2 regions of the Geodermatophilus sp. SMS 5-13 genome follow, and region 1 is predicted to be linked to the other one. Evidence: riboswitches for the same ligand, from Rfam matches in the RefSeq annotation. Region 1 holds a riboswitch; the other holds the start of a gene.
The links. A riboswitch is a leader RNA that binds a small molecule or an ion and turns the genes downstream of it on or off. The one in region 1 is predicted to bind S-adenosylmethionine.
Positions count from the first base shown of each region.

Region 2: another riboswitch for S-adenosylmethionine. It lies ahead of thrC (threonine synthase); the one in region 1 lies ahead of AB3388_RS15925 (aminotransferase class V-fold PLP-dependent enzyme).

Region 1 covers NZ_CP165729.1:3,291,399-3,307,150, forward strand. The annotation lists gene AB3388_RS15890 (amino acid ABC transporter ATP-binding protein) at 1-549, shown strand, start outside; gene AB3388_RS15895 (ABC transporter substrate-binding protein) at 638-1,612, shown strand; gene AB3388_RS15900 (ABC transporter substrate-binding protein) at 1,609-2,574, shown strand; gene AB3388_RS15905 (hypothetical protein) at 2,913-3,281, opposite strand; gene AB3388_RS15910 (SDR family oxidoreductase) at 3,348-4,094, shown strand; gene AB3388_RS15915 (hypothetical protein) at 4,106-4,405, opposite strand; gene AB3388_RS15920 (VOC family protein) at 4,450-4,821, shown strand; gene AB3388_RS15925 (aminotransferase class V-fold PLP-dependent enzyme) at 4,835-6,193, opposite strand; SAM riboswitch class IV at 6,230-6,342, opposite strand; gene AB3388_RS15930 (NAD(P)H-dependent oxidoreductase) at 6,467-6,967, shown strand; gene AB3388_RS15935 (nuclear transport factor 2 family protein) at 7,006-7,386, shown strand; gene AB3388_RS15940 (serine hydrolase) at 7,438-8,400, shown strand; gene AB3388_RS15945 (AfsR/SARP family transcriptional regulator) at 8,360-9,127, opposite strand; gene AB3388_RS15950 (hypothetical protein) at 9,300-9,524, opposite strand; gene AB3388_RS15955 (cysteine--tRNA ligase) at 9,607-10,788, opposite strand; gene AB3388_RS15960 (hypothetical protein) at 10,863-11,654, shown strand; gene AB3388_RS15965 (hypothetical protein) at 11,751-12,509, shown strand; gene AB3388_RS15970 (hypothetical protein) at 12,636-13,244, shown strand; gene AB3388_RS15975 (hypothetical protein) at 13,245-13,595, opposite strand; gene AB3388_RS15980 (CocE/NonD family hydrolase) at 13,604-15,274, opposite strand; gene AB3388_RS15985 (CocE/NonD family hydrolase) at 15,329-15,752, opposite strand, start outside.
Region 2 covers NZ_CP165729.1:510,158-525,909, reverse strand. The annotation lists gene AB3388_RS02540 (DUF72 domain-containing protein) at 1-322, opposite strand, end outside; gene AB3388_RS02535 (hypothetical protein) at 651-2,603, shown strand; gene AB3388_RS02530 (VOC family protein) at 2,735-3,088, shown strand; gene groL (chaperonin GroEL) at 3,284-4,912, opposite strand; gene AB3388_RS02520 (cold-shock protein) at 5,196-5,396, opposite strand; gene thrC (threonine synthase) at 5,613-6,887, opposite strand; SAM riboswitch class I at 6,900-7,021, opposite strand; gene AB3388_RS02510 (HAD family hydrolase) at 7,081-7,902, shown strand; gene AB3388_RS02505 (ABC transporter permease) at 7,945-8,817, opposite strand; gene AB3388_RS02500 (alpha/beta fold hydrolase) at 8,814-11,717, opposite strand; gene AB3388_RS02495 (LytR C-terminal domain-containing protein) at 11,783-13,237, opposite strand; gene AB3388_RS02490 (DUF3263 domain-containing protein) at 13,483-13,815, opposite strand; gene rarD (EamA family transporter RarD) at 13,926-14,840, opposite strand; gene AB3388_RS02480 (CBS domain-containing protein) at 14,903-15,334, opposite strand; gene AB3388_RS02475 (DUF5313 family protein) at 15,439-15,752, shown strand, end outside.

The DNA of each region.
Region 1 (15,752 bases):
CGGGACGGCGACCGGCTGCACGAGCTGCAGGAGAAGGACGTGCTGCGGCAGCGGACCCGCTTCGGGTTCGTCTTCCAGTCCTTCAACCTCTTCCCGCACCTCACCGCCCTGGACAACGTCGTCGAGGCGCCGGTCTCGGCGCAGGGCCGGCCGCGCGCCGAGGTGGAGACCGAGGCGCGCGAGCTGCTGGCCCGCGTGGGGCTGGCCGGCCGCGAGAAGGCCTATCCCCGGCAGCTCTCCGGCGGCCAGCAGCAGCGGGTCGCCATCGCGCGGGCGCTGGCGATGAAGCCGGCGGTCCTGCTCTTCGACGAGCCGACCTCGGCGCTGGACCCGGAGCTGGTCGGCGAGGTGCTCGGCGTCATCGAGGACCTCGCCCGCGGCGGCACCACGATGATCGTGGTCACCCACGAGATCGGCTTCGCCCGCCGGGCGGCCGACCGGGTCGTGTTCATGGACGACGGCCGGATCGTCGAGTCCGGCCCGCCCGAGCAGGTGCTCGACGACCCGCAGCACGAACGCACGAAGGCCTTCCTGGCCCGCGTCCTGTAACGCCACCCCCCGACCCCCGGACGGCGCAGCCCGCGCCGCCCGTCGATGGCGCGCGCCCGCACGCCGACACCGAGGAGAGAGAACGACCGTGATCACGCGCACCCGACGAGGGCCTCTCGTCGCCGCCCTGGCCGCCGCCGCCGCGCTGGCGCTGACGGCGTGCACCAGCTCGAGCGAGATCGAGAGCGCCGCGGCCGACGAGGCGGCCGGCCCCTCGGCGCTCGTCGTGGACACCAGCCCCGACCAGGACCGCATCCACACGCAGAAGAACCAGGACGCGATCGACCTGCTGCCGCCGGGGATCGTGGACGACGGCGTCCTGAAGGTGGCGACCACCGCCTTCAGCGCGCCGCTCGCCTTCTACGCCGACGACAACGCCACCGCCATCGGCAGCGACCCCGACACCGCGCAGCTGATCGCCGACGCGCTCGGCCTGGAGCTCGAGATCGTGCCCACGGCGTGGGAGAACTGGCCGCTGGCCACCCGGTCCGGCGACGTCGACGTGACCATCTCCAACGTCACCGTGACCGAGGAGCGCAAGCAGCTGTTCGACTTCTCCTCCTACCGGGTCGACACCCTCGGCTTCCTCGCCACGGCCGGCTCCGAGCTCGAGATCCAGAAGCCGGAGGACGTCGCCGGCCTGCGCATCGCGGTGGGCTCGGGCACCAACCAGGAGAAGATCCTGCTCGAGTGGGACGAGGCGAATCAGGCCAAGGGTCTCGACCCGGTGGACGTGCAGTACTACCAGAACGACTCCGACACCACGTTCGCCCTGCAATCGGGCCGGATCGACCTGGCCTTCGGCCCGAACGCCACCGCCGCCTACAAGGCCGCGACCAAGCCCGATGACTTCACGGTGGTCGGGCAGTTCAACGGCGGCTGGCCGGACACCGCCGAGATCGCCGTCGCCACGGCCAAGGGCAACAGGCTGGCGCCGGCCATCACCGAGGCGCTGAACGGCGTGATCGCCGACGGCACCTACGAGCAGGTGCTCGAGCGCTGGGGGCTGACCAGCGAGTCGATCGAGAAGTCCGAGACCAACCCGCCGGGGCTGAAGGCGTGAGCACCCGACCGCTCGCCGCCGTCCTGGCCGCCGTGGCGGTGCTCGCCGCCGCGTGCACGAGCTCCGCGGACATCGAGGCCGACCAGCGCGCGGCCGCCGCGTCGTCGTCCGGCGTCGAACAGGTCGTCATCGACACCAGCCCCGAGCAGGCCGACCGCGCGCACACCGACGAGGACGCCGGCGCCGCGACGCTGGTGCCGGCCGACGTCGCCGGTGACGGGAAGCTCACGGTCGGCGTCGTCGGCTCCGGCGAGCCGCCACTGGGCTTCCTGGCCGACGACAACACGACCGTGGTGGGCAGCGAGGTGGACGTCGCCTCGCTGGTCGCCGAGTCGCTCGGCCTGGAGCTCGACGTCCGCAACATCTCCTGGGAGCAGTGGCCGCTGTCCCTGCAGAGCGGCGACATCGAGGCGGTGTTCAGCAACGTCGGCGTCAACGCCGACCGGCTGAAGCTGTTCGACTTCGCCACCTACCGCCAGGGGATCATGGCGTTCACCGCCCCGTCCGGCAGCGATCTGGTGATCGACGGGGCCGAGGACGTCGCGGGGCACACCATCGCGGTCGGGTCGGGCACCAACCAGGAGCGCATCCTGCTCGACTGGAACGAGCAGAACGAGGCCGCGGGGCTCGAGCCGGCGACGCTCGAGTACTACGCCAACCAGGCCGACACGCTGCTGGCGCTGAAGTCCGGGCGGATCGACGCCTACCTCGGTCCGAACCCGAACGCCGTGTACCAGCAGATCCAGGGCGACACCGAGATCGTCGGCACCGTGAACGCGGGCTGGCCCGACACCACCTACGTCGCGGCGACCCTGCTCAAGGGCACCGGCCTGGTCGACGCCGTCGAGGCGGGGCTGCAGCACGTGTTCGACGACGGCAGCTACGAGCAGACCCTGCGGCGGTGGGGGCTGTCCGACGAGGCGGTCGACGCGCCGGCGGTGAACCCGCCGGTGGGCTCGTGACCCCGCCCGGGCTGGACGCGCCCGGGCTCACGGACGTCGTCGTGCGCTGAACGTGGTCGCGGCGCGCCCCTCAACCGGGAGCGCGCCGCGCCCGCACCGGTCGCGCCGGTCAGTCCTCGCCGTCGTGGCAGCCGCAGTCGCAGGCCTCGCAGCACAGGACGTGGCAACCGACGTCGCAGGGCGTCGTGGTGAGGGTCGGCTCGAGCATCGGTGGGCTCTCCGGTCGTTCAGAGGGGGTCGGGGTCGGGTGTGACCCCGACCACCATGTGGCACGACCGGCCATACCCGTCGGCGACACGCACGCACAGTGAGCCACATCACACCACCGGCCACAGTCGTCACTCCCGTGCGCGGCCGTTCTGCAGCGCGTCGACGAACCGGGCGCACGTCGCCGCGTCGTCCAGGGTTCGGAACGTCAGGGTTCCGGCAGGCAGCCCCAGCCGCAGGGAGACGACGTCCCGGCCGGTGCGGCCGGAGCCGGTCCGCAGGGTGACCTCGCCGACATCGCGCAGCGGCACCGAGGCGATCGAGGGCTCGCCCAGCAGCCGGGGCTGGACCAGCCAGAGCCGCTCGCCGTCCACGGCGAAGACGTGCACACCGGTGACGCCGGGCAGCCGCCCGGACGACGCCTTCAGCACGGCGAGCGGACGCCGGCCCTCCTGGGCCAGGCGGCCGATGAGGAAGGCGCTCGCCGCGTCCGCACCCATCACGGCTCCAGCCTGCCGCACGGCCGCGCCGCTGCCACGATGGGCGCCGGCGGCGAGGAGGGTGGGGTGCGGGACACGGTCGCGGTCGTGACGGGCGCGGGCAGCGGCATCGGGGCGGCCACCGCGCTGGCCCTCGCTGCCGACGGGTGGCGGGTCGTGCTGGCCGGCCGGCACCGCGAGTCGCTGGACGCCGTGACGGCGCAGGGCCCGGCCGGGCGCCTGCACCCGGTGCCGACGGACGTGACCGACGAGGCCGCGGTTCGGGCGCTGTTCGACGGCGCCGTCGGCGCGCACGGCCGCGTGGACCTGCTGGTGAACAACGCCGGCCGGTTCGGCCCGGCGGCCTCGGTGGACGAGGTCGACCTGGCCGACTGGCAGGACGTCGTCGCCGTCAACCTCACCGGCGTCTTCCTCTGCACGCGCGAGGCGTTCCGGGTGATGCGGGCCCAGCAGCCGCAGGGCGGCCGGATCATCAACAACGGGTCGATCTCCGCACAGGTGCCGCGCCCGATGTCGGCGGCCTACACCGCCACGAAGCACGCGGTCACCGGCCTCACCAAGTCGACCGCGCTCGACGGCCGGCCGTACTCCATCGCCTGCGGCCAGATCGACGTCGGCAACGCGGCGACGGCGATGACCGAGCGGATGGCCGGCGGCGTGCTGCAGGCCGACGGCAGCACGCGCCCCGAGCCGCGGATGGACGTCGAGGACGTCGCCCGCGCCGTCGTCTACATGGCGGGCCTGCCGCTCGACGCGAACGTCGCGCAGCTGACCGTGCACGCGACGGCGATGCCCTACATCGGCCGCGGCTGAGCGGCGGGCCCTCAGGGTCGGTCGAGACCGCGGTGGGCGCTCCACAGCTGCCCGGCGCGGTCGGCCGCCTCGGCCACCAGGGCCGCCAGCTCCGCCCGGTCCGGGACCGGGAAGGTGACGTACGTGCCGCGTCCTCCGGCGGTCGGCCGGCCGTAGGCCTTCGCCGCGAGGCGCCCGTCCCGGAGGAGCCGGACGTTCAGGGTGGTCAGCAGGAACTCCACGCCGCGGCGGGTGTCGGTCCACCGCAGCTCCTCCGGGATCGTCACGTTGATCGCCAGGGCGCTCACCTCGACGGCGACGGCGCTGCTCATGGACGCATGGTGGCACGCGGAACGGCGCTGCCAGGATGATCCGCATGAAGATCAACTCCCAGGTCGTCGTCTTCGACGCGGCGGACCTCGAGGCCGAGAGCAGCTTCTGGGCGGGCGTCCTCGGCGGCACCGTCGACGCCGAGGACGACTGGCACATGGTCCTCGTCGACGGTGCGCCGCGCGTCGGCGTCCAGCTCGCGCCGAACCACGTCCCACCGGAGTGGCCCGACGGCACGCCGCAGCAGATCCACCTGGACCTGTGGGTCGAGGACGTCGCGGAGGCGCACGCCACGGTGGTGTCGCTGGGCGCGACGGTGCTGAAGCCGGCCGAGGACGGGCCCGCACCGGACAGCTTCCAGGTCTACGCGGACCCCGCCGGGCACCCGTTCTGCCTCTGCTGGATCACGCGCGGCTGACGACGGCCGGGGCTCAGCCGACCGGACCACAGCCGGCGGCGCGCAGCAGCGCGGCCGGGTCTCCGCCGGGCGCGGGCCGCGGGTCGTCCACCGGCCGCCAGCGGCCACCCACCTGCTCGTACGCCACCCGCGGTCCGTCGGCCAGGAAGCCGGCCAGCGCCGTCAGCAGCCGGTCGGCGTCCTCGACCGTGCTGCCCACGCCGACGCTCGCCCGCAGCGCGCCGTCCGGGGCGCCGAGCCGGGCGAGCAGCGGGTGCGCGCAGAACCGTCCGTCACGCAGCCCGATGCCGTGCTCGGCGGAGAGGACGGCGGCCACCAGCCCCGGGTCGGCGCCCTCGACGGTGAACGACACGACTCCGGTCGGCTCGGCCGAGTCGGGCCAGATCCGCAGCACGCGGACGCCGGGCAGCGCCGCCAGCCCCTCGACGAGGCGCCCGCGCAGCTCGCGCTCGTGCTCCTCGAGGGCGCCGTCCGGCAGCGCGGCGAGCGCGTCGCACGCCGCCGCCAGCGCCACCGCGCCCAGCACGTTCGGCGAGCCGCCCTCGTGCCGGTGCGGCGCCGCGACCCACTCCGCCTCCTCGACGGTCACGGACGCCACCGCTCCCCCGCCGGCCAGGTACGCCGGCCCGTCGTCCAGCCAGTCTCGGCGGCCCACCAGCGCACCCGCGCCGAACGGGGCGTACGCCTTGTGCCCGGAGAAGGCCACGTAGTCGGCGCCCGAGGCGGCCAGCGAGAAGCGGCGGTGCGGCACGAGCTGCGCGCCGTCCACGAACACCCGGGCACCCGCCGCGTGGGCCAGCGCGACCACCTCGGCGAGCGGCAGCGACTCCCCCGTCACGTTGGACGCCCCGGTCACCGCCACCAGCGCGTACGGCCGGCGGGTCAGCTCGTCGCCGATCGCCCGGAGCGTCGCGACCACGGTCGGCCCGGTCGGCAGCACGGTGACCGGACCGCGCCGCTGCCACGGCAGCAGGTCGGCGTGGTGCTCGCAGTCCAGCACCAGGACGGCGCCGTCGGCCGGGACGCAGCCGGCCAGCAGGTTGACGGCGTCGGTGGTGTGCCGGGTGACCACGCAGACGTCGTCCGGCCGGGCCCCGACGAACGACGCGACCGTCGAGCGCGCCGACTCGTACAGCGCGGTCGACACCTGTGACAGGTAGCCGGCGCCGCGGTGCACGCTGGCGTAGAGCGGCAGCGCCTCGCCCACCCGCTCGGCGACGACCGCCAGCGCACGGGCGCTGGCCGCGGCGTCCAGGTCGACGTACCGCGCGCTCCCCGACGGCACCAGCGGGACACGGGTGCCGGCGCCGACGAGCGGCAGCAGCGGCGCCGCGGCGACGGCGGGGCGGCAGGACAGGACGGCAGTGGGCATGCGAGCACTCCGAACGGGCCGGGGACCCGGGAGGCGGGTCCGCGCTTGCGACCGCCGGTCGGCAGCCGCCAGGTCGTCACCCGGGGCACCCCATCGCGGAGGAGGGTTGCCGGCCAGCAAGCCGGGGCTTCGCGCTGGCACTCGTGACCTGTCGACAGACTCGCACGGAACCGGGAATCACGTCAAATCGCATCGACTTGGTGATGTTTACTGGTTGCGATCCCGCCGGACCGGAGGTCTGCCCGTGCCCACCGAGACTGCCAGGGTGTCCGCATGAGCACGATCGCCGTCGTCGGCAACCCCAAGCCGCACTCCCGCACCCGTTCCGCCGCCGAGCTGGTCGTCGAACGGCTGACCGGCGCGCCGCCGGACCGCGTCGTCGACGTCGTCGAGCTCGGCGCCGGCCTGCTCGGCTGGGGCGACCCCGCGGTGGAGGAGGCCGTCGCCGCGGTCAAGGCTGCCGAGGTCGCCGTCGTCGCCAGCCCCACGTACAAGGCCACCTACACCGGCCTGCTCAAGCTCTTCCTCGACCAGATCGGCACCGGTGACCTCGCCGGCGTGGTCGCCGTCCCGCTGATGCTCGGCGGCGGTCCCACCCACTTCCTCGCCCCCGAGCTGCTGCTCAAGCCGGTCCTGGTCGAGCTCGGCGCCACGGCGCCGACGAGGGGCCTCTACCTGATCGACCGGGCGTGGGACGACCCCGCGCAGCTCGACCCGTGGCTGGCGGCCGCGAAGCCGCAGGTCGCCGCCGCCCGCACGATCCGGCAGGGCTGATCCGCGTGGCGGGCCCGCGCGGGTGCATGATCCCCGGCGTGACCGACGACATCGACGTCAAGGACGTGCTGGCCGCCGAGGACCGCCGCTACCAGGCGATGATCGACGCCGACCTCGCCACGCTCGACGAGCTGTGCGCCGACGAGCTGAGCTACGCGCACTCCAGCGGCGTCCGCGACACCAAGGCGGAGTACTTCGAGAAGATCCGCACCGGCTACTACGTCTACCACCGGGCCGACCACCCGGTGGAGCGCGTGGAGGTCGTGGGCGACACCGCGATCGTGGTCGGCCGGATGACCGCCGACATCCACGCCGGCGGCACCGCGAAGACGATCGACAACCTGGCGCTGGCCGTCTGGGCACGGACAGTGACCGGATGGCGGCTCCTCGCGTACGCCCCGACGCCATTGCCCGCCTGAACAGGGGAAACTACTTGACGGCTCATCCAGCAGAGGGCGCAGGCTGGGGGCATGGCCCACGGCTCCCGGCTCGCCGGCCGGCGGGTTCGGCGGGGCGTCCGCGCGCTGCTCGCCGGCTCGCTGGCCGGCCTCGTGCTGCTCGGGTGCGCCGACTGCTCCTCCCCGTGGACCGCGGTCAGTGAAGCGGCTGCGGCCGACGACGTGGAGCCGGCCGTCCCGGACCGGCTGGACGACCGGCCGCTGCCGCCGCCGCCCGCCCCGGTCGACGACGCCGCCGTCCTGGCCCGGGTCCAGGAGGCGGCCACCGCGGCCGGCGGCTCCATCGCGATCGTGGCCGAGGACGCCTACGAGCGGGAGCTGGTGACCGGGCCCGACGCGCAGCGCCCGGTGTACACCGCCTCGCTGATCAAGCTGCTCGTCGTGGCCGAGCTGCTCGAGGGACAGCAGACCGGCACGCTCGTCCTCGCGCCCGACGACCAGGCGCTGATGACCCGGGCGGCGACCGCCTCGGACGACGCCGCGATGAGCACGCTCTGGGTCCGCCACGACGGCGCGGCCCTGGTCACCGCGGCCGCTGCCCGGCTGGGCCTGACCGGCACCGCACTGCCGACGCGGGTCGGTCAGTGGGGCGAATCGACCACCACCGCCGCCGACGTCGCCACCTTCCTCGGCCGGCTCGACGACGAGTACGGCGACGACGTCGCCGCCACCCTGATCGGCTGGCTGCAGCAGACGACGCCGCGCGCCACGGACGGCTTCGACCAGCTCTTCGGGCTGCTCTCCCCCGCCGCCGGCGCGGTCGGTCCGGTCGCGGCCAAGCAGGGCTGGATGTGCTGCGTCGGCGGCCGCCGCATCCTGCACTCCGCCGGCCTGCTCGCCGACGGCCGTGTCGTCGTCCTGCTCGGCGACTTCCCCTCCGGGACCTCGTGGCGCGCCGCGACCGCTGCTCTCGGCGACGCCGCGGCCGCCGTCGTCAGCGGGACCGCGCCCCCGCCGGGACCGACGGGCCCATGAGCCGGGCCCGCCGGGGGATCCGGCGGACCAGGTCCTCCATCTGCGCGGTCGGGCGCACGCCGAGCTCGTCGGCGAGCAGGCTGCGGAAGTTCTCGTACGCGCGGACCGCCTCGGTGACGTTGCCCTCGGCCATGTGCACGCGGATGACGACCCGGTGCGCGCTCTCCCGCAGCGGCTCCACCCGTACCGCCGCGTAGGCCGCCTGGACGGCGTCGGCGTGCCGGCCCGCCGCGGCGAACTTGTGCGCGAGCACCTCGAGGGCGTGCATCCGCAGCTGGCGCAGCTGCTCGCGCTCGAAGAGGACCCAGTCGTCGTACCAGCCCGGCAGCAGGTCCCCGGTCGCCCAGTCCAGCGGGGTGGGCAGGCCGGTGACGTCGGTGCGGGGGTCGAGCACCTGCCGGGCCCACTCGCGGAACTCGCGGACGTCGACGCGCACGCCGCGGGCCAGGCACAGCGCGCCCCCGGAGGCCTCGACCAGCCCCGGCGCGGTCTTGTGCAGGCGCCACAGGGCCGAGCGGAGGCTGCCCTGCGCGTGCGGCTCGGACAGGTCGGGCCACAGCTGGCCGGCGATCGCGGTGCGCGCGGGCCGGCCGGCCAGGCACAGCGACGCCACCAGCCGCTGGACGCCGCGGGGCAGCTCCCCCACGTCGGCGGCGGGGCCGGGACAGCCGAGCCGGATGGTGAATCCATCCAGCAGCGCGACGCGGATGTTCCGGGCAGCGTCCATCCGGCACTCCCTTCCGGCAGCGTCCCCCTCGACACACGGACCGGCAGACGGGCGGTTGCCGGCGCGATCCTGAGCAGTGCCGTAACGCACTGTCAATCAAATCGCGCACGGCCCGCCACCGACACGGGCCGAAAGGCACCGATGGCGCAGGGCCGTTCACCGCACGTCGCCGTCAGGGGGTGCCGGCCACCAGGAAGTCGTCGAGCCAGGTCCGGACGGCGTCCACCAGCGCGTCGGGGTTCGAGGCGACGGCCACGGTCACGTCGGTCGCGGCGCCGTCCGAGGTCTCGCTGGTGGTCAGGCGGGCCCGGAACCCGTCGGGGCCGTCCTCGAGCCACACGCGCACGAGCAGCGCGGCGCTGCGCGTCCCGGCTGGGCGCTGCGGGTCCACGATCACCGTCCATCCCCGTCGGCAGTGCGTCGGCCCATCGTCCGTGCTCACCGTGCGTGAGCGCGTCGCCCGGACGGGTGAACGTCGCTCAGCCCAGCGCGAGGACCCGGAGCAGCCACCGGGCGGCGGCGCCGCCCTCCTCCTCCGCGAGATCCAGGGCCCGGGGGACGTCGAGGTCGTCGAGCAGCGCGCCGAGGACGGCGGCGGAGCCTGCGTCGGTGCCGCCGCTGCGCGCCGCGGCGCCGTAGAGCCGCTCCAGCCGGCCGGCCGCCTCCGCGAGCAGCCGCGGCTCGAAGTCCCAGCCGGCGTCCCAGCGGCGGTCGAGCAGCAGCAGCCGGACGGCGGCCGGCGCGTGCTCGCGCAGCAGGTCCGCGACCAGGGTGAGGTTGCCGGTCGACTTGGCCATGGGGGCGCCGTCCTTGCGCACCTGGCCGACGTGCAGCCTGCGGCGGTCGAACGGCGCCACCGCGACCGCGGCCTCCACCATCGCGGCCTGGTAGGCGTGGTGCGGGAAGGCGAGGTCCGCGCCCCCGACGAGGACGTCGACCGACGGGCCCAGGGCGGCCGCCGCCATCGCCGCACACTCGGCGTGCCAGCCGGGACGCCCCCAGCCCCACGGGCTGGGCCAGGCCGGATCGGTCTCGCCGGACGGACGCCACACCGGCACGTCGAGCGGGTCCTCCTTGCGCGGGTCGGCCGGGTCCTCCCCGAACGCGGCGGCCAGCTCGAGCGCCCGGTCGCGGTCCAGCCCGGCCCGCTCGGGGACGCCCGCCCCGCGGAACCAGACCGCGCCGTCCCGCTCGTAGGCCGCCCCGCGGGCGAGCAGGGCCGCGGCCAGCTGCTGGACGTGCCCGACGTGGTGGCGGGCCCGCGGGGCGAGCGTCGGCCGGTGCACCCGTAGCGCGGCCATGTCCTGCTCGAACAGGTACTCGTTGCCGAGCGCGAACTCGTCGTAGTGCCGGCCGCGGGCACCGGCGGCCCGGGTCAGCACGTCGTCGACGTCGGTCACGTTGCGGGCGCTCACCACCTCGGCGCCGACCGCCCGCAGCACGGCGGCGAGGACGTCGGCCCACACGAACGTCGCGGCGTGCCCGAGGTGGGTGACGTCGTAGGGCGTGATGCCGCAGGTGTAGATCCGCGCCGTCCCCACCACCGGCAGGGGCGCGCCGGCCAGCCGGAGGTCGGCGCTGCGCACCGCCGCGTCGCCGGGCGCGCTCACCCGGCCCGCCGAGCCGAGGACACCGGACGAGGGCAGGGGATGCGCAGCCATGCCTCGCATCCTGCCCGCAGGCCGCACAGCCCTGGCACATGCCGGGGACAGCGACCTGGAGAAGGATGCGGACCATGCCGCCCTCGGAGGCCGGGCCGCCACCCGTCACGCCGCCGCGGTCCGGCCGGCTGCGCACCGAGGCGCTGGCGGTGGCCGAGGAGGCGATCGGCCGGGGACACCGGCCGGACCCCGTGCTGCCCGGTTCGGGCGGCCCGGCCGGCAACGCCCGGCTCACCGCCTGGACCGGCCTGGTGCTGCTCGTGCTGTTCGCGGCCGAGCTCGTCACGCTCGCCGACGTCCGCGGGCTGATCGACTGGCACGTCGCCCTCGGGGTGCTGCTGATCCCGCCGGCACTGCTGAAGACGGCCAGCACCGGCTGGCGGATCGTGCGCTACTACACCGGCTCGCGGCCCTACCGCGCGGCCGGGCCTCCGCCGCTGGGGCTGCGCATCCTGGGTCCGCTGGTGGTGGCCGCGACCCTCGCCCTGCTGGCCTCCGGCGTCCTGCTGATCCTGCTGGGCGAGCAGCGCAGCCGCTCGACCGTGGTCACCGTGCTCGGCCGGCGCGTGGACTGGGTGAGCGTCCACCAGGCGGCGTTCGTGGTGTTCGCGGTCGTCGGCGGCCTGCACCTGCTCGCCCGGATCGTGCCCGCGCTCGCCCTGACGTCGGCCCGCGTGCGCGAGCGCGTCGGCGCCCCGCCCGCGCGGGTTCCCGCCGGCGCCGTCCGGCTGGGCCTGCTGGCGGCCACGCTCGTGGTCGCCGGGGTCGCCGTCTGGCTGTTCCTCCCGCTCGTGGGCAGCTGGGACGACGACTCGCGCGCCGCGCACCACGGCCCTCCCCCGCCGGGCTTCTCCTCCGACCGCTGAGCGGGCAGTGTCGCCGTGCCGGGCCACCGGACAGGACCGTCCGGAAAGGGACATCCGGCCCTGGCCGGTGCCGCCCGGCGAGTCGGAGAATGGGCCATGACCGCCGCGGCCGAGCCCCCGTCGCTGTTGCTGCACACCGTCGAGAACCTCGCGGAGTTCCACCGCGAGCACGAGAAGTTCTACGCCGCCGCTCCCCGGGAGCAGGCGATCGAGCTGCAGCGGCACGCGCGCACGCTGCACGCGCTGGCCGACCGCTGGTCGCGGCCGAAGCCGCTGCACTCCCCGTCCCGCAACCCGTACGAGGGCGCCGAGGACCTCAACGACCGCACCGCCGTCGAGCTCGACGGGGTGCTGTTCCTCGAGGGGCAGGGCGTGCCGCCGGAGCTCGAGCACATCCAGCGCGAGATCCGGATCCGGGGCGAGGAGACGCTGGCCACCGGGGACTGGATGGCCGCGGCGATGCAGACGTCCTGGGACGCCGCCCTGGCGCTGCTCGACATCGCGCCGCTGGCCGACCTGATCGGCGAGCGGCACCGGATCATCGCCAACGACTGGCAGGCCGCGGGGCTCAACACCGTCGTCGGGCGGCTGCTGCAGCGAGCGGCGGACATCCTCGACCGAATGGACCTCACCCCCGCCTCGGTGCGGGCCGATCTGGCCGGGGCGGCGCGGTTCCCGCACCTGCTGCACTGCACCGCCGAGCTGATCGACCGGGCGGCGGACCTGCTCAGCGAGTCCGCCGGCCTGGTTCACGAGAACGAGCGGCCGTGGCGGATCTTCCACGACCGGGTCGCCGCGCTGCTGGCCGACATGCCGCCGGCGTCCGACGCGGCGCCGCAGGCCGACGCCTCGTAGCGCCGCGGCGGCCGGCCTCCGGGCCCGCCACGATGGGCGGCGTCCACCTGGCGGAAGCCGCGCTCGCGCCGTCCCGCCGCCCGTGCTGGGCTGGGCGGGACAGCGCCGTCGCCCGGGAGGTCCGCCGTGAACCGTTTCGAGAAGGCCGTCTCCGAGTGCATGCGGCCCACCGCCGAGCTGCTGGACCGCACCACCGATCCGCTGCACCGCGCGATCCTGCTCAACTGGTGGCGGCACGTGCACCTGGAGGGCGCCGGCGAGTTCGACAAGATCGTCGCGCCGGACATGATGGTCGACCACCCCGTCTACCGGGTCACCTGGGGCGCCAACCCGGCGGTGATCGAGGGCAAGGACGGTGTTCTCGCGTTCTACAACTCCGTCGGTGAGGCCGTCCTCTGGCACTCCGACGACCGGTTGGCGGTCGGCGACTGGGGCGTCGCGGACGAGATCACCTTCCACCAGCTCGCCCGCGGCGCGGACCTGCAGGCCATCGGCTACGACGTGGGGACACCGGAGGGGCTCTTCCACGTGTCCAGCCGCCAGGCCTTCATCTGGCCCTACGACGAGCGCGCGCGGCTGGCCGGCGAGCACCTCTACGAGGACAAGACCAGCCTGCAGATCGAGGAGGTCGACCCGTCCGAGGCGATCACCCCGGCCCGCGTGCGGGAGATCCACCGCGAGCAGCTCGCCGCGCTGGAGGCAGAGCTCGGCGAGAACTTCTGGGTGCTGGCGTAGTCAGCCGCGCTTCGCGTCCAGCCGGTCGAGCAGCTCGGCGGCCGCCTTCTCGATCGCGTCGTGGTCGTTCTGGCTCGCCCGCTGCTTGGCGTGGATCAGCGCCGCCCGGTTGACCCTCCGGAAGTCGCCGTAGGGGAAGGCGTAGCGGCCCTTCGTCTCCTCGTTCGCCTCCGGGTCGACGGCCAGGTGCCAGCGGGCGAACTCCGCCCAGCCCTTCTTCCCGAGCACCTCGTTGGCCTGCTCGGTGGACGGCGCGGCCTCCGACCACTCGGTGCTGTCGTCGTACCTGCCGGCGTCGATCAGCTTCCGCGCCTGGGTGACGGCGGCCTTGTTGACGTCGTAGCTGGGCATGGCCGCCCCTAGCCGCTCGTCACCGGCAGCAACAGCCGCGAGACGCCGCCGGCGCCGTGCGCGATCGTGCGGTGCGAGGGCTTCATCGCGCTGCCGGTGGCCGGGTGCTCGCCGGTGCCGAGGTTGCGCGCCCAGTGCGGGTGCGAGCCGCCGGACACCTGCAGCCGCAGCCGGGTGCCGGGGGCGAAGCGGTGCGCGCACGCGTCCAGCTCCAGCCGGACCACGCCGGCGCCGGCGGCCGGGTCGAGGCGGCGGAAGACCTCGCTGACGTTGCGCGAGCGGCCCTTCATGTCGACCTCGCACAGCCGCACGAACAGGTCGGCGTGCGGGTTGTCGGACGTGTGCGCCAGCTCGACGACCGGAGAGCCGACCACCTCCAGCGGCTGGAGCAGCACCGGGCCGGTGAAGGTGAGGACGTCGGCCCGCGCCTCGAGCTCCTTCTGGTCGCGGTAGCCGCCGCCCTCCAGCAGCCGCCCGCCGACGCTCGGGGTGGGATCGGCGGGGTCGTAGGTGAACGTCGACGGCGCGGTGTCCGCCGGCGGCTCGTCGTCGCCCAGGCCGCCGCCCGGCTGCAGGTGCAGCGCCCGCTCGGTGGTCGCCGGCGGCCACGACGGCAGGTACCGCCACTCGCCCACCCCGGTGACGTGCAGGTGCACCGGGGCGGGGCGCTGCCGGGTGCCGGTGCCGGCCAGGTGCTCGGCCAGCCAGTCGAGGGTCTCCCGCGTGGTCAGGGCCGCCCCCTTGGTCATCAGCTCGTTGTGCGTCCACGGCCCGACCGTGAGCGCCACGTCGACCCCGCGCTGGTGCAGGCGCTCGTACTGGGCGAGGGTCTGCTCGAGGAAGAGGTCCTGCCAGCCGCCGAACAGCAGCACCGGGACCTGCACCCGCTCCAGGGCGGCGTCGAGCCGCATCGGCGCCCAGAACGGGTCGGCGCCCTCGGAGATCGAGACCCAGTGGCGGTACCAGGGCGCGCCCCCGGCCAGCAGCCGCTCGCCGGCCTCGACCAGCGGGACGCCGGCGAGCGCCGGCCGCAGCCGCCGGGCGGCCAGTGCCTGGCGCGCCAGGATCCGGACGGGGCCGCCCTCCTCCTGGTGGGCCACCATGTTGCTCCAGCCGAGGAAGTCGTTGAGCTTGAACGAGCCGTCGCCGTGCACGTTCTCGTGGAAGTCGTGCGGGCCCACCATGACCAGCGCGGCGGCCAGCTCGGGCGGCGGGTCGGTCATCAGCGCCCACTGGGTGAAGCCGAGGTAGGACAGCCCGACGGTGGCGAACCGGCCGCCGAACCACGGCTGTTCGCGCAGCCACGCGACGGTGTCGGCGCCGTCGTCCACCTCGCGCCGCATCGGCTCGAAGACGTCGCCGGAGCCGAAGGTCCCGCGCACGCTCTGCAGGACGACGTGGTAGCCGCGCTCGGCGTAGATGCGGGCGAACAGCAGCGGGAACGGGCCGCCGCGGCCGTAGGGGCCGCGCACCAGCAGCGTGCCGAGCGCCGGGCCGGTGGGCGCGTAGTGGTCGGCGAGCAGCTCGACGCCGTCGCGCATCGGCACCCGCAGCGCGCGGCGCACGGTGTAGTCCCCCGTCGCCGTCGGCAGCTTGAGGAGGCGGCCGAGCGCGCGGTCGATCGTGCGACCGGGGCGGGTGCGCGGCTGGACGTCGGTCGGGACGGGCTGCTGGCTCACGCTCACTCCCGCATCGTGCGTGGTCCCCTGTGCCCCCGTCCAGCACGGCGGTCGCTACTTCCCCGCCACCGGCAGCAGCAGCCGCGAGGTCCCGCCGGCGCCGTGCGCGATCGTGCGGCGCGACGGCCGCAGCGTGCGCCCGGTGGCCGGGTCCTCGCCGGTGCCGAGGTTGCGCGCCCAGTGCGGGTGCGAGCCGCCGGAGACCTGCAGGCGCAGCCGGGTGCCCGCGCGGAAGCGGTGCGCGCACGCGTCCAGCTCCAGCCGGACCGCCCCGGCGCCGGCGGCCGGGTCGAGGCGGCGGAAGACCTCGCTGACGTTGCGGGAACGGCCCTTCGCGTCGACCTCGCACAGCCGCACGAACAGGTCGGCGTGCGGGTTGTCGCTCGCGTGCGCCAGCTCGACGACCGGAGAGCCCACGACGTCCAGCGGCCGGGTCAGCACCGGGCCGGTGAAGAGGAGGACGTCGTCCCGCGCCTCC
Region 2 (15,752 bases), 2.8 Mb from region 1:
GCAGGATCACGTCGAGCTTGGCGCCCAGACCGACCGCCCGCTCCATCAGCCGCGCCACCGGCTCCTCCGGCTCGCGCAGCCGCTTGATGTGGGTCAGGTAACGACTGGCCTTGACCGCCCAGCGGAAGTCCGGCGTGGTGCGCTCGCGCCACTTCTCGAAGGTCGCGCGCTCCGGCAGCCGGTAGAAGGCGTTGTTGCTCTCGACGGTCGCGAAGTGCTGGGTGTAGTGCTCGAGCCACAGCCGCTGGGGCAGCCGCTGCGGGTAGAAGCGGCCGCGCCAGTCGCGGTACTGCCACCCCGACGTCCCGATCAGCACGGTCACCGCGCCCGCCTACCCCGGTGTCAAGCCCACGACGCACGGCGACCCGGGACATGCCCCACTTTGGGGTGAACGGGTCCCCCACGCAACGGCTGCCTGTGAGCGGCCTGATAGCGGACCGTGTCTCCGGGCCTCCTCACCCGAGCGGGGCACCTAGCGGCTCGACTGCGGAGAAATCATGACTACGACACGACCGAGCAAGTACGGCGGTCGCGGAGGGGGGACTGCGGCTGCAGCTCCCTCCGCGTCGCCACAATCCCCACGCGGCAAGCGGGCACGCCGCGTCCTCCTCGCCGGCGCCCTCGCGGCCGCCTCGGCCACGAGTTCCTTCGTGCTGGCATCCCCGGCCGAGGCGGCCCCACCGGCGTTCCCCAACAACGTCGTGGTCTTCCCCGACCGCGACTTCGTCAGCGTCGAGGGCTTCCAGAACCGGGTCGGCCAGACGGCCACGCTCGAGGTGATCCGAGGCACCCAGGTCGTCGGCTCGGCGCAGGCCGTCGTCGCCGCCGGCGACGTGGCCTTCGAGGTCAACCACCCCGGCGGCGCCTGCTGGGGCGCCGGCACCGACCTCAAGGTGACCCCGAACATCGTGGCCGGAGACAAGGTGCAGATCCGCTTCGGCACCACCGTCCTCGGGGACACCGTCGTCCAGGACACGGCCGTCAACGCCGACGCGGTCCGGAGCGGGAACACCGTCACCGTCCGGGGCTACCTCAACGACGGCGTCAACGCCGCCCAGGTCGAGCAGCGCATCATCAACGCCGACCTGAAGGACACCTCCGTCGGCCGCCGCGACGTGCGCGCGGTGCCGGGCACCACCACGGACACCGGCTATACCTCGACCCTTGCCATCGACGAGGCCGCCAACACCTTCACGGCGACGTACAACTTCACGGGCCCGGACGCCGCGACGGTCGCCGACCTGGTCGCCAACGCCGACCTCGGCGAGCGGATGATGTCCTGGCAGGTGCAGGACGCCGCCGGCAACCGGCAGGGCCTGACCATCGCCGAGTTCGGCGAGCTCGGTGGTCCGGGCCTGGGCGGCTGCCCGGCCGGCCCGGCCGACGCGGCCGCTCCGGCGGGCACCTACTCCGCGGTCAAGTCGACCACGGACCCGACGAAGACGACGGTCTCCTGGACCCCGGCGACCGCCGTGCCCGGCGCGCAGGCCGTGACCGGCTACAGCGTTCTGGCCATCGAGCCCTCGGCGACCGCCGGCGGCCCGCAGGCCCAGACGGGTATCCGCCTGGGTGCGACGGCCACGAACACCACGCTCACCCTCGACCCGGCGAAGCAGTACCAGATCGAGGTCCGCTCGATCGCCGGCGGGCGGATGAGCGAGCCGTTCGCGGGCGGTGCGACCGCCGGCGGGACGGCCGGTCAGGACGGCGTCGGCCCGACGCTGACGACGACCCCTGCCCTCAACGGCAACACGGTGGTCAACGCCGCGAGCGTCAGCGTGGCTGGCTCGACGGACATCTACTACACGACGGACGGTACTGCCGTCCTGTCCGGTGACGTGCCGTCTGCCACCGCCAAGGTGTACGCGGGTCCGATCCCGATCACCGCGGCCAACACGCGGGTCAACATCCTCGGGTACGACGCCGCTGGGGACTTCAGCACCCTCACCGGCCTGGTCTCGCCGGCGCCTGCTGCTGCGGCTGCGGTCCCGGCCGACCTGAGGGTCGAGAGCACCAGCCCCGCGGGTGCCGACGCCGCCAACCCCCAGGGCAAGGTGAACCTCAGCTGGACCGGGGTCCAGGACGCCACGGACTACCGCGTGCAGGCCTGGACCGTGGTCGGGACGGGCGCGAGCGCGGTCGCCACGCGCGCGCCGCAGTTCGACAAGACCGTGACCACGTCCACCGCCGAGATCACCAACCTGCCCAAGAACCCCGACGGGCAGCGGTACCGGTTCCGGGTCGCCTCCCGGACGCCGGCGGCCACCACGTACTCGGGCAACTCGGCTCCCGTGGACGCGACGGTCACGGGTGACGCGGTCACCATCGACCTGGCCGACTACAAGACCGGCACCCAGTTCCGGATCCGCGGCACCGCCACCATCGTGGGTGCCACGATCACCGTCCTCCGGTCGAACGCGGCGGGCACCGCGCCGACCACGACGGTCCTCGGAACCGCTCCGGTCACGGCCGCCGCTCCGCCTGCGGTCGGTGGCGAGTGGGAGCTGCGTCTGCTGGCTCCGCTGCCCACCAACCCGGGCAAGGTGTTCATCAAGTCCAGCGAGGGCGGTGTCGCCGGTCCGTTCGACGTCACGGTCTCGTGACCGCCTCCCGGCCGGTCCGACGCCCCCGCCAGGGCTGAACCCGGCCGGGAAGCACCACAACTGAACAGCACCGAGGGCCCGTCACCGACCGGTGGCGGGCCCTCGGCGTGGCCGTGTGCTGAGGTCGGGTCATGACTGCGCCCGCCCGCTTCAAGGACCTCTGCCTCGACGCCCGTGACCACCAGGCGCTGGCCGACTGGTGGTGCGCGGCGCTGGGCTACGTCCGCCGCGAGGCCGACCGGCCGGCGACCGACCCGGTGGCGATCGAGGACCCGACCGGCGCCGGACCGGCTATCTGGTTCAACGCGGTGCCCGAGCCGAAGACGGTCAAGAACCGGCTGCACTTCGACGTCGACGGGGACCGCGACGCACTGCTGTCCGCGGGCGCCACGCTGGTGCGCGCGCAGGACGACGACATCGGCCGGGACGTGCTCGCCGACCCCGAGGGCAACGAGTTCTGCTGCTTCGCGCCCGACGAGGGTTGAGCCGCGCGGCCGACCGTCTGACCGGGCCACGGCGCGGCTCCACGGCCGCCGGGGCGGCTCGAGCCGCGCCCCGGAACGCCGACAGGGGCGGCCCGCTCGAAAGCGGACCGCCCCCGAAGGTGACGTTCTGGAACGGCCCCCTCGCAGGGCCCCGGGATGCGCGAAGCGGATTCCGGGGAGCGAGGGGGTCCTTTCTCAGAAGTCCATGCCGCCCATGCCGCCGTCGCCACCCGGAGCGGCCGCGGCGGCCTTCTCCGGCTTGTCGGCGACGACGGCCTCGGTGGTGAGGAAGAGACCGGCGATCGACGCGGCGTTCTGCAGCGCCGAGCGGGTCACCTTGGCCGGGTCGATGATGCCGCTGGAGACCATGTCCACGTACTCGCCGGAGGCGGCGTTGAGGCCCCAGCCGGTGTCGGAGTTGCGGACCTTCTCCACCACGACGCCACCCTCGAGGCCGGCGTTGACGGCGATCTGCTTCAGCGGGGCCTCGAGCGCGACGCGCACGATGTTGGCACCCGTCGCCTCGTCACCCTCGAGCTCGAGCTTGTCGAACGCGACGGCCGTGGCCTGCGCCAGGGCGACGCCACCACCGGCGACGATGCCCTCCTCGACGGCGGCCTTGGCGTTGCGCACCGCGTCCTCGATGCGGTGCTTGCGCTCCTTGAGCTCGACCTCGGTCGCCGCGCCGGCCTTGATGACGGCGACGCCGCCGGCCAGCTTGGCGAGCCGCTCCTGCAGCTTCTCGCGGTCGTAGTCGGAGTCCGACTTCTCGATCTCGGCGCGGATCTGGTTGACGCGACCCTGGATCTGGTCGGCGTCACCCGCACCCTCGATGATCGTCGTCTCGTCCTTGGTGGTGACGAACTTGCGCGCGCGGCCGAGCAGCGACAGGTCGGCGTTCTCGAGCTTGAGACCGACCTCCTCGCTGATGACCTGGCCACCGGTCAGGATCGCGATGTCCTGCAGCATGGCCTTGCGGCGGTCGCCGAAGCCCGGGGCCTTGACGGCGACGGACTTGAAGGTGCCGCGGATCTTGTTCACGACCAGGGTCGCCAGGGCCTCGCCCTCGACGTCCTCGGCGATGATCGCGAGCGGCTTGCCCGACTGCATGACCTTCTCCAGCAGCGGGAGCAGGTCCTTGACCGAGCTGATCTTGCTGTTGACGACCAGGATGTACGGGTCGTCGAGCACGGTCTCCATGCGCTCGGGGTCGGTGACGAAATAGGCCGACAGGTGCCCCTTGTCGAAGCGCATGCCCTCGGTGAGCTCGAGCTCCAGGCCGAAGGTGTTGCTCTCCTCGACCGTGATCACGCCCTCCTTGCCGACCTTGTCCATCGCCTCGGCAATGAGCTCACCGATGGCGGTGTCGGCGGCGGAGATCGACGCGGTCGCGGCGATCTGCTCCTTGGTCTCGACGTCCTTGGCGGTCGAGAGCAGGTACTCGGTGACCGACTCGACGGCCTTCTCGATGCCCTTCTTCAGCGACATCGGGTTGGCGCCGGCGGCGACGTTGCGCAGGCCCTCGCGGACGAGCGCCTGGGCGAGCACGGTGGCGGTGGTGGTGCCGTCACCCGCGACGTCGTCGGTCTTCTTCGCGACCTCCTTGACCAGCTCGGCGCCGATCTTCTCCCAGGGGTCCTCGAGCTCGATCTCCTTGGCGATGCTCACACCATCGTTGGTGATGGTGGGCGCGCCCCACTTCTTCTCGAGGACGACGTTGCGGCCCTTCGGACCGAGGGTCACCTTGACGGCGTCGGCGAGGGTGTTCATGCCCCGCTCGAGGCCGCGGCGCGCCTCTTCCTCGAAGGCGATCATCTTGGCCATGTGGTGGTGTCCTCCATGCATGGATCGCTGCACGGCCGGGCCGGCGCCCGCGACGGACGACACCTGCCGGCGTGGGCGCTCCGATGGCCCACGGACCGGTGCCTCACCGTTCCGACCATGATTGGCACTCGGAGACCCCGAGTGCCAGAAACGAGTTTGGCACTCGACCCTGCCGAGTGCAAGGAGAGGGTCTGAGAGACGCCTGAGAGAGGGACTCGGCCGGCCGACGAAAGCAGCGAGGCCCGGCTCCCTGGTGGGAACCGGGCCTCGCTGTGAATCGGTCTCAGGCGGTACGGACGGCGTCCGCCTGCGGCCCCTTCTCGCCCTGGACGACCTCGAAGGTGACCCGCTGGCCCTCGTCGAGGCTCTTGTAGCCGTCCATCTGGATGGCGGAGTAGTGGACGAAGACGTCCTGGCCGCCGTCGACGGCGATGAAGCCGAAGCCCTTCTCGGCGTTGAACCACTTCACGGTGCCCTGTGCCACGTGTGCTCCCACGTTTCGTGCGTGCGGACGATCCCCCCTCCGTGGAGAGATCGGGTTACTCGCTCTTCCGCCCGCAGAACACGCGCGTGGAACTCGAACCGCGCGAGACGGTACAGCACAGGACACGCCGAAAGCGCAACTCCACGCACGGCGAATAACCGGTTTCAGCAGGAATGTCGTCTCCGCGGGTGAACCGGTTCCCCGGAGACTACGCCCCTACCCGATGAGCCCCGCGGCCCGTACCGACTTCAGCGACGGGTCCACCCGGTGGGTGAACCCGACGACCGGCTCCAGCGGGTCGAGGGTCTTGAGCCCCTCCCCCGTGTTGAGGACGACGGTCTCCTTGGTCGGGTCCAGCCGCCCGTCGGCCACCAGCTGCTTGAGGACGGCGACCGTCACCCCGCCGGCGGTCTCGGCGAACACACCCGTGGTGCGGGCCAGGTCGCGGATGCCCTGGACGATCTCCTCGTCGCCGACCCGGCCGACCGAGCCGCCGGTGCGCCGGATGGCGTCGAGCGCGTACGGGCCGTCGGCGGGGTTGCCGATGTTGAGCGACTTCGCGATGCCGAACGGCTTGACCGGCTTGACGACGTCCCAGCCGTTCTCGAAGGCCGTGGCGATCGGGTCGCACCCGGCCGACTGCGCGCCGAAGACCGTCCACTCCGTCGCCTCGACGATGCCGGCCGCCGTCAGCTCGCGCCAGGCCTTGTCCACCTTGGTCAGCAGCGAGCCGGACGCCATCGGGATGACCACCTGGGCCGGGATGCGCCAGCCGAGCTGCTCGGCGATCTCGTAGCCCATCGTCTTGGAGCCCTCGGCGTAGTAGGGCCGCACGTTCTGGTTGACGAAGGCGGTGTCCTCGAACTCGTCGGTCTCGGCGAGCTCGCTGGTCAGCCGGTTCACGTCGTCGTAGGAGCCGTCGACGGCGACCAGGGTCTGGCCGTAGACCGCGGACTGCACGACCTTGCCCGGCTCGAGGTCGCTCGGGATGAAGACGAAGGACGGGATGCCGACGCGGGCGGCGTGCGCGGCGACCGAGTTGGCCAGGTTGCCGGTCGAGGCGGCGGCGATCTTCTGGTACCCGAGCTTCTTCGCGGCGGTGGCGGCCAGGCTGACCACGCGGTCCTTGAAGGAGTGGGTGGGGTTGGCGGAGTCGTCCTTGACCCACAGGCCGCCGGTGATGCCGAGCTCGGCGGCCAGCCGGTCGGCGCGGATCAGCGGGGTCATGCCCGGCTCGAGGGTCACCCGCTCGGCGGGGTCCTGGCCCACCGGCAGCAGCGGGGCGTAGCGCCAGATGCTCCGCGGGCCGGCCTCGATCTGCTCCCGCGTGACCGCCTTCATGATGTCGGGGTCGTAGTCGACCTCGAGCGGGCCGAAGCACTCGGCGCAGGCATGCTCGGCGATCAGGCCGAACGTCGCGCCGCAGTTGCGACAGACCAGGCCGCGCGCGGGATTGGCGGCGAAGGCGGGGGTGGGAGCGCTCAGGGTCATGCGACGACTACCTCCTCATCTTCCCCGCGACGGGCCGTCGAGCCGCGCGGGACGGAATTGGCACCTCCCCGCCTTGCTGGCGGCGGTTGCCGGGGCTTCACCGGGCCGTGTCCCTCTGCCCCTCTGGATGAGTGGAACGCCCCGACTGTACCCAGGTCGCCGGAGCGTTCCGGCGCGCGGTCAGGATGGCGGTGTGGTCACGGGGATCGTCTACACCGACATGGACGGCACGATGGTCGGCCCGCGGGGCTCGTTCTGGCACAACGCGGCGCGCGAGCTGACCGCCGAGCCGGCGACCGCGCTGCTCGAGCTGCACCGCGCGGGCGTGCCGCTCGTGCTGGTCAGCGGCCGCACCTACAACCAGCTGCTGGAGGCCGCGCGGCTGTTCGCCGCCGACGGGCTGATCGCCGAGCTCGGCGCGCTGGTGAGCTGGCAGACCGGCCGGGAGGTCGAGCTGCTGCCCGGCGAGCTGCCCGGGTGCTACGCCGGCCGCGCCCCGATCGAGGTGATGACCGAGCTCGGCATCGTCGAGCGGCTGCTGGCCGAGCATCCCGGTCTGCTCGAGTGGCACGAGCCGTGGCACGCCGACCACGCCGCCGACGCCATGCTCCGCGGCCGGATCGACCCGCTGGCCGTCGACGCGTGGCTCGCCGAGCAGGGCGCCGGCTGGCTGACGATCAAGGACAACGGCGCCATCCCGGCGTCGTCCCGGATGACGCTGGCGCCCGAGGCGCTGCCGCCGCGGGTCTACCACCTGATGCCCCGAGGCCTCTCCAAGGGCGCCGCGATCGCCTGGGACCTGAAGCGGCGCGGGATCGATCCGGCCGACGCCGTGGCGATCGGCGACAGCGCGAGCGACCTGGAGATGGCGCCCGCGGTCGGCCGGCTGTGGATCACCGCCAACGGCGCCGCCGTCCCCGGCATGGCCGAGCGGCTCGCCGCCGTCCCCAACGTCGAGGTGACCGACGCCCCCATGGGCGAGGGCTGGGCCCAGGCCGTCCGCGCCAGCCTCTAACGGCGTGGATTCGTGGGCGTCACGCCCACGAATCCACGCCGATCACGACGTGACGTCGCGGCGGGCGAAGTGCCGGAAGCCGAGGAAGGTGAAGACGGCGGCGTAGACCAGCGACTGGACGACGCCGCGGAACAGGTCACCGGAGTCGACCGGCGTCTGCAGCAGGTCGGTCCACGCGAACTCCTCCGCGGTCGGGAAGTAGTCGCGGATCGAGCCCAGCTGCTCGACCTGGTCGAGGATCGCGAAGACGAACATGGTGAACACCGCGCCGCCGACGGCCGCCAGCGGCGCGTCGGTGATCGTGGAGAACCAGAAGGCGAGCGTGCCGACGACGAGCAGGTGGACGGCGAGGTAGCCGACCATCCCGGCCAGCCGCAGCAGCCCGTCGCCCTGGTCGAGGGTGACCCCGACCGGGGTCTGGATGTCCTCGAAGCCGAACGCGACCCCGCCGGCGACCAGCGCGGTGAGCACCAGCACCACCAGCGCCCCGACCGAGAGCACCAGCGCGGCGTACCACTTCTGCCGGAGCAGCCGCATCCGCGGCACCGGGGTGGCCAGCGTGTAGCGCAGCGAGCCCCACTGCGCCTCGCTGGCCACGGTGTCGCCGAAGAACAGCGCGTAGACGACCACCAGGAAGAAGCTCGTCGTAGCGAAGAGCACGAACAGCGTGAAGTTCAGCCCGCTCGACGTGGCGACGTCGACCAGGTTGATCCGGCTGTTCTGCTGCGCGTCCTCGCTGGCGCCCAGCTGCAGCGCCGCGATGAGCACCAGCGGCAGCCCCACCATGAGGATCAGCACGCCGATGGTCCGGCGCCGCTTGAACTGCCGGCGCAGCTCCACCCACAGCCGCAGCGTGCGCTCCGGGCGGTAGCCGGCGACGGCCCCGGTCGGCTGGACGTGCTCGGTCGCGGTCACTGGACCGGCCCCTCTCCCACCAGTGCCAGGAACGCGTCCTCCAGCCGCCGCCGCGGCGTGAACTGCTCGACCGCGATGCCGTCGACGATCAGCGCGTGCAGGGCCGCGGCGCGGCTGGTGCCACCCAGGTCCGCGACCAGGCCCTCGTCGGTGCGCTCGGCGGTGACCCCGGGCAGGTCCGACAGGACGGTGATCGCACGGGCGGTGTCCTCGTCGTGCGCCAGGCCGATCAGCACCGCGCCCCCGGTGCCGACGATCTCCTCCACCGTGCCCTGTGCGATCTTCTGCCCCTTGGCCATGACCACGACGTGCGTGCAGGTCTGCTCGATCTCGGCGAGCAGGTGGCTGGACACGATCACCGTGCGGCCGGTCTGCGCGTAGGAGCGCAGCACCTCGCGCATGGCGTGGATCTGCGGCGGGTCGAGCCCGTTGGTCGGCTCGTCGAGGACCAGCAGGTCGGGCAGGCCCAGCATCGCCTGGGCGATGGCGACCCGCTGGCGCATGCCCTGGCTGTAGCGGCGCACGGGCCGGTCGATGGCCGCGCCGAGGCCGGCGACCTCGATCGCCTCCTCCATGTGCGCGTCCTCGGCGGGACGGCCGGTCGCGGCCCAGTACAGCCGCAGGTTGTCCCGCCCCGACAGGTGCGGCTGCAGACCGGTCCCCTCCACGAAGGAGCCGAGCCGCGACAGCACGGGGGCACCGGCGCCGGCGGCGTGGCCGAAGATCCGGATGGTGCCGGCCGTCGGCCTGATCAGCCCCATCAGCATGCGCAGGGACGTCGTCTTGCCGGCGCCGTTGGGTCCCAGCAGGCCGAGCACCTGGCCGCGGCGGACCTCGAAGGAGAGATCGCGGACGGCGACGAACTTGTCCTTGTAGGCCTTGGTGACGCCCTCGAAGCGCAGCGGCACGTCCTCGCCGTCCGGGTCGACCTCGGAGATGCGGCGTCGCCGGTACCGGCCCCACAGCAGCGCGGCGATCCAGCCGAGCAGGAGCAGGCCGACCACGACGGCGAGCAGCACCCACCAGCGCGACGAGCCCGCGGGGTCCTCGGTGTTGCCCGACACCTGCGGGAGGGAGAGGTCGGCGGCGGCGTCGCCGAGCCCGGCGGCCAGGCCCACCCCGTAGACGGTGGCGTCGGCGGGCAGCGCGTACGCCTGGTCGGTGGAGGAGACCACTACGCGCAGGGTGTGGCCGGCCTCGAACCGGTGGTCGATGGCCGGGAGCGTCACCGGGACGACGGTGGGCGCGGCCGGATCGGCGGACACGCCGGTCAGCGCGAGCGGCGCGACGAGCCCGGAGGGCAGCGTCATCGACCCGTCGGGGCCGACGTCGTAGAGCTTGGCGAACAGCGTCGCGGCGCCGGTCGGTGAGGTGACGGCGAGGTCGATCGCCGGCGCGCCGACCACCTCGACGGCCGCGTCGAGCGGCGCGCTGTCGAAGGCCGCGAACTGGCCCGGGATCTCCACGGTCTGCCCACCGAGCGCGCTGCCCAGGGCACCGAGCCCCGGCACCGTCGTGATCGCCGCGGGAGTGCCGCCGGCCGGGGTGACCAGCGGCTGGGTCGGCCCGCTCACCTGCACGGTGCTCCGCCGCGCCGGGTCGGCGCCGGCCAGCCCCGGATAGGCGTCGGCGACGACGGTCTGGCTGCCGCCCTGCACGAAGCCGCCGCCGGTGCCCCCGAGCCCGGTCGGCGCCGGGAACTCGAAGCCGGTGCCGGGGTCGGTGCCGCGGTCGGGGTCGCCGTCGGGCCGCAGGTACCAGTCGAACCAGCCGGCGATCTGCTCGCGCAGCCGCTCGGTGACCCGGTCGGAGGCGCCGGTGTCGTGGCCGCCGGCGTACCAGACCACCTTCACCGGCGTGCCGTTCGCGGCGATGCCGCGGGCGTTCGCGTCGGCCTGGCCCAGGCCGAACAGCGAGTCCTGGGTGCCCTGCACCAGGAGGGTCGGCGCGGTGATCCGGTCGAGCACCGACGCCGGGCTGCTGCGCTCGAGGACGGCGAGGATCTCCGGCGTCAGGGAGCCGCTGGCTGCGGCGACCTGGTAGGCGGCGCAGACGTCGGCGCGGAACCGGCCGCAGAGCAGTGCCTGCTGGACGGCCTGCGGGTCCACGGAGGCCGGGTCGACCTGCGGGATGCGCTGCGCCGCCCCGTCCGCGGCGGCGACGTCGTCCTCGCCGTCCCCGGTCAGCGCGCCCAGCAGCCCCGCCGAGCCCTCGCCGAAGAAGATGCCGGCCCACAGCCGCTTGTAGACACCGGACCCGGTGCCCTGCGGGACCGCCGCGACGGTCTGCGCGCCGCCCCCGGCCCCGGTCTGCGAGGGGAACAGCGCCGCGGTCAGCGAGTTCCAGGTGATCTGCGGCGCGATCGCGTCGACGCGGTCGTCGTAGGCGGCGCCGAGCAGGGACAGCGCTCCGCCGTAGGAGGCGCCCGCGACGCCCACCCGCGGGTCGCCGGCGCCGTCGGAGAGGACGTCGTCGCGCGCGGCCAGCCGGTCGATGAGCGTGGAGAGGTCGGCGACCTCGAAGCGGGGGTCGTCCAGCCCGATCTGGCCCGTGCTGCGCCCGAAGCCGCGGGCGGAGTAGGTCAGGACGACGAAGCCGCGGTCGGCCAGGAAGGTGGCGTCGTCGGCGACCGAGTCCTTGCTGCCCCCGAAGCCGTGCGCCAGGACGACCGCGGGCGCCGGGTCGTCCGCCGTCGCCGACGACGGGACGTAGAGGGTGGTGTCGAGCTCGACCGCGTCGGCTCCGGAGCCGGAGGGGACGCGGGCCTCCTCGGTCCGCACGTCGTCCGCGGCCGCGGCCGGCGCGGCCGGCACCAGGACGACCAGCGCCCCGGTGAGCAGCACCGCCAGCAGGGCGGCGAGGGACGGGCGGCCGCCGGATCGCGGGCGGGCAGGCCGCAACCCGCGGAGTCGACGCACGCAGCGGCCAACGGCCGGCGGCTGGGGCGTGTTCCGCGCGTGCGGGATCAGGGCTGCCAGTCTCCGGCCACGACGACGACCAGGCCAGGCGTGGGCTGGTCGGGCACCTCGAAGAAGCGCGGCGTCGGCCCGCCGGTGATCTGCGGGAACTGCTCGACCAGCTGCACCGCGGCCTGGCGCTGCGTCTCGTCGCCCTCGGTGAAGAACACCGTGGTGACGGGGACGTCGCCGCCGGTGTAGCCACCGGTCGCGGGGGCCTCCCAGCCGCCACCGGTGAACTGCTCGGCGACCCGGCCGGCCAGGCCGGTGACGTCGGTCGCGTTGAGCACGGTCACCGGGACGCGGACCGGCGTCGCCGGGGCTGCCGGCTCGACCGGCGCGGGCTGCACGTCCAGCGGCGGGAGCGTGGCGTCGGCGACCCCGCTGGGCGGCGCCGCGGCGCTGGTGCCCGCCGTCCCGCCGGACGCGGTCTCCTGCGTCTCCGGCGAGGTGAAGGAGTAGACGCCGAGGACGCCGAGCGCGACCACGGCGACGGCGACCAGGGCCATCACCAGGCGCTTGGGCGCCCCGCGGCCACCGGCGTCGTCCTTGCCGTCGAGGTAGTCGCGCGCGGTCAGCGTCTCGCCCTGGCGCCTGAGCTCCTTGCGGCGCTCGACGTCGACCGCCTGGCGCGCGGCGCGGTCGGCCGCCCGGCCACCGCGGACCTGCGTGGACGGGCCGGTGCCCGGGTCGGTCAGCGGGCCGCCGTCGGTCCTCGGCCCCGACGAGCGGTCACGGACCGGCTCGTCGTAGTAGTCCTCGCCGGTGTACGCCTCGTCGGCGTAGTCCTCGTCGGCCGCGTCGTCGTAGCCGTCGTAGGCGTAGTCGTAGTCGTCCTCGTCCACCCGGGCCCGGCCGCGGGAGATCTCCCGCTCGGGGATCGCCGACGTGGCCGGCGGTGCGGCGAGGCGCTGCTCGGCGGGCTCGGGGGTGGACCGGCTGGGCCGCGTCCAGTCGCCGTAGACGGGCCCGGACGGGTGGGTAACGCCCTGCCCCGGGCGCACGCCGGCGGCGAGCCCGGCGGCCAGCGCCGCCGAGACGGGCCGGGGCTGCGCGCGGACGCCGGCCGGACCGGTCGACCAGGGCGCGGAGCCCTCCTCGTCGCGCGCGGTGCGGGCGGGGGCGGGCTCGGCCTGGGTGGGCGGGCCGGAGTACGGGTCGGCCTCGGGCTGGGCCCGCCGGGAGACGGGCCGCTGGGGAACCGGCGCCGAGGGGTGGCCCTCCGGCAGGGACGGCGCCGGCGTCCGGGCGGACGAGGGCGCCGGCCGGGCGGAGCCGGCGAGCGGCAGCCCGGACGGCGGCGAGCCGGGCAGCGGGGTCTCGGCCAGCCGCTCGGGCGAGTACCTGTCCGGCTGCGCCTCGGGGGCGGCCACCGCGAAGGGGGCGACCGTGGTGTGCGGGGCCGCCGCCCGTCGCGGCGCCGCCGGAGGTACCGGTGGGCGGCGGGTGAGCGGTGCCGGCATCTCGGACGCACGGTCGTCGGGACCGGGCACACGCGGCAGGCGGGCGGACTCGTCCCCGAGCTCGCGGCGACGGTCCGCCCGACGCCGTCCCGGCGTGGTGGGGTGGTCGCTCAGCTCGGCATCCGCGGGCGCGCGCCGCTGGTTCTCGGGTACGTCGGTACGGCGACGACCCGGCACGGGAGTGCTCTCCCGGTCCGGTCCCCCGTCACTGCCTGGCGCGGCGTGCCTGCCCACGGTGAGCAAATCTAAACGGCCGGACCGCCGTTGCCCAGGATCTCCGGTGAACGACCGCGTCGCCGGGCGCTGCGCAGCCTCCGGAGGCGCCGGACGAGCAACGGATCGGCCTCGAGCGCGGCGGGTCGGTCGACCAGGGCGTTGAGGACCTGGTAGTAGCGGGTGGGCGTCACGCCGAACTGCTCGCGGATCGCCGTCTCCTTGGCACCCGCCGAGCGCCACCACTGCCGCTCGAAGGTGAGCATCTCGTGCTCGCGGCGGCTCAGCCCCGCGGGCGGTGGGGTCGTCTCCCCTGGACCCTCGACCCGTGGCGGGGAGACCACGGGGGCCGGGTCGGTGTTCATGGGTGGTGTTCTCCTGACCGGCGTCCACCGCCCCGAGCGGGGGCGGTGCGGATGGGCACGACGGTAGGCCGGAGGGCCGACACTTTCGACCCGGGACGGCGCGCCGGGCGTCAGACGGCGGCGGCCACCGGTTCGGCCGGGCGACGGCTCGCGGCCCGGGCGGCACGCAGGCTGTCGACGGTGAACACGCCCAGCGCCACCCAGACGATCACGAACCCGGCCAGGCGGGCCGGGGGCATCGGCTCGTGGCGGACGAAGACGCCGATCGCCAGCTGCATGAGCGGGGTCAGGTACTGCAGCAGCCCCACCGTCGACAGCGGGATGCGCCGGGTGGCAGCCGCGAACAGCAGCAGCGGGATCGCCGTCGCGACGCCGGAGCTCATCAGCAGCAGGAAGTGCCCCGCTCCCGCGCTGACCGCCGTCCCGTCGCCGGAGGCCTGCAGCACGCCGACGACGACGGCGGACGGGAGCGCGACGATCGCGGTCTCGACGAACAGGCCGGGCGCCGCCTCGACCTTCACCAGCTTCTTCATCAGCCCGTACAGGCCGAAGGTCGCCGCGAGCACCAGGGCGATCCAGGGCGGCCGGCCGTAGTCGACGGTGAGGACGACGACGGCGACCGCGGCGATGCCGACCGCCGTCCACTGCAGGGGACGCAGCCGCTCCGAGAACACGACCACGCCGAGCAGCACGCTGACCAGCGGGTTGATGAAGTAGCCGAGCGAGGTCTCGACGACGTGCCCGGAGTTGACGCCGTAGACGAAGACGAGCCAGTTGACCGCGATGAGCGCCGCGGCGCCGCCCAGGACGAGCAGGGTGCGGCGGTCCCGGACGGCGGCGCGCACGCGCGCCCAGCGGCGGACGGCGGTGAGCAGGACGGAGATGAACAGCAGCGACCAGAGCACCCGGTGCGCCACGATCTCGACGCCACCGGCCGGCTCGAGGAGCGGGAAGTAGAGCGGGAACACGCCCCAGAGGGCGTAGGCGGTGATGCCGGCGGCGACTCCGGTCCGGCGCTCGTCCACGCCCTGCACCGTACGCCGCCGCGCACGGGCGATTCGTTAGCCGGGCTGAGGATCCTCCGCGGTCAGGGGTGCTGGATGTAGTCGACCAGCGACGCCCGTTCGGACTCGAGCTCGTCCAGCCGAGCCTTGACGACGTCCCCGATCGAGACGATGCCGATCAGCCGGCCCCCGTCGACGACCGGCACGTGCCGGACCCGGTGGTCGGTCATGGTCTGGGCGAGCTCGTGCACGCTCGCGGTCGGCGGGCAGGTGTGCACCTCGGCGGTCATCACGCTCGACACCGGTTCGGCGAGCAACCCCGCCCCGCGCTCGTGCAGCCCGCGGGCGATGTCGCGCTCGCTGAGGATGCCGTCGATGCGCTCGCCGTCGGCGGAGACGACCAGCGCGCCGATGCCGTGCCCGGCGAGCAGGGCGAGCGCCGAGCGCACGCTCTCGCCCGCGTCGACGGTGGCCACGTCGTGGCCCTTGCGGCGCAGTACCTGGCTGATCTGCACGAGAACCTCCTCGCCACGTGCTGCGCAGTGTGGCCCCCGGCCTGGCTCGCGGCAACGCGTGTGCACCCGATCCGGGGACGGCCCGACAGGCCTACCGTCGTGGTGTGCGCACCCGGCACGGACGGCGACCCAACCCGCTGCAGTGGATCTGGTATGCCTTCGGCGGCGGGCTGCCGCGCGAGCTGGCGCCGTGGGTGCTCGCCGACACGACCGCCCGCACGTGGTGGCTGCGGCACATCGCGCGCGCCGTGGTGCAACTGCTGCCGCTGATGGTGATCTGCGTGGTCGCCGTCCCGGTGCCGCTGGCCTACCGGCTCAGCGCGGCCTTCGGCGGGCTGATCCTCGGCCTGCTCTTCTCGCTGGCGTTCATGACCGAGACCACCGAGCACCGGGTCGCCAAGGCCGGGTACGAGGCCGG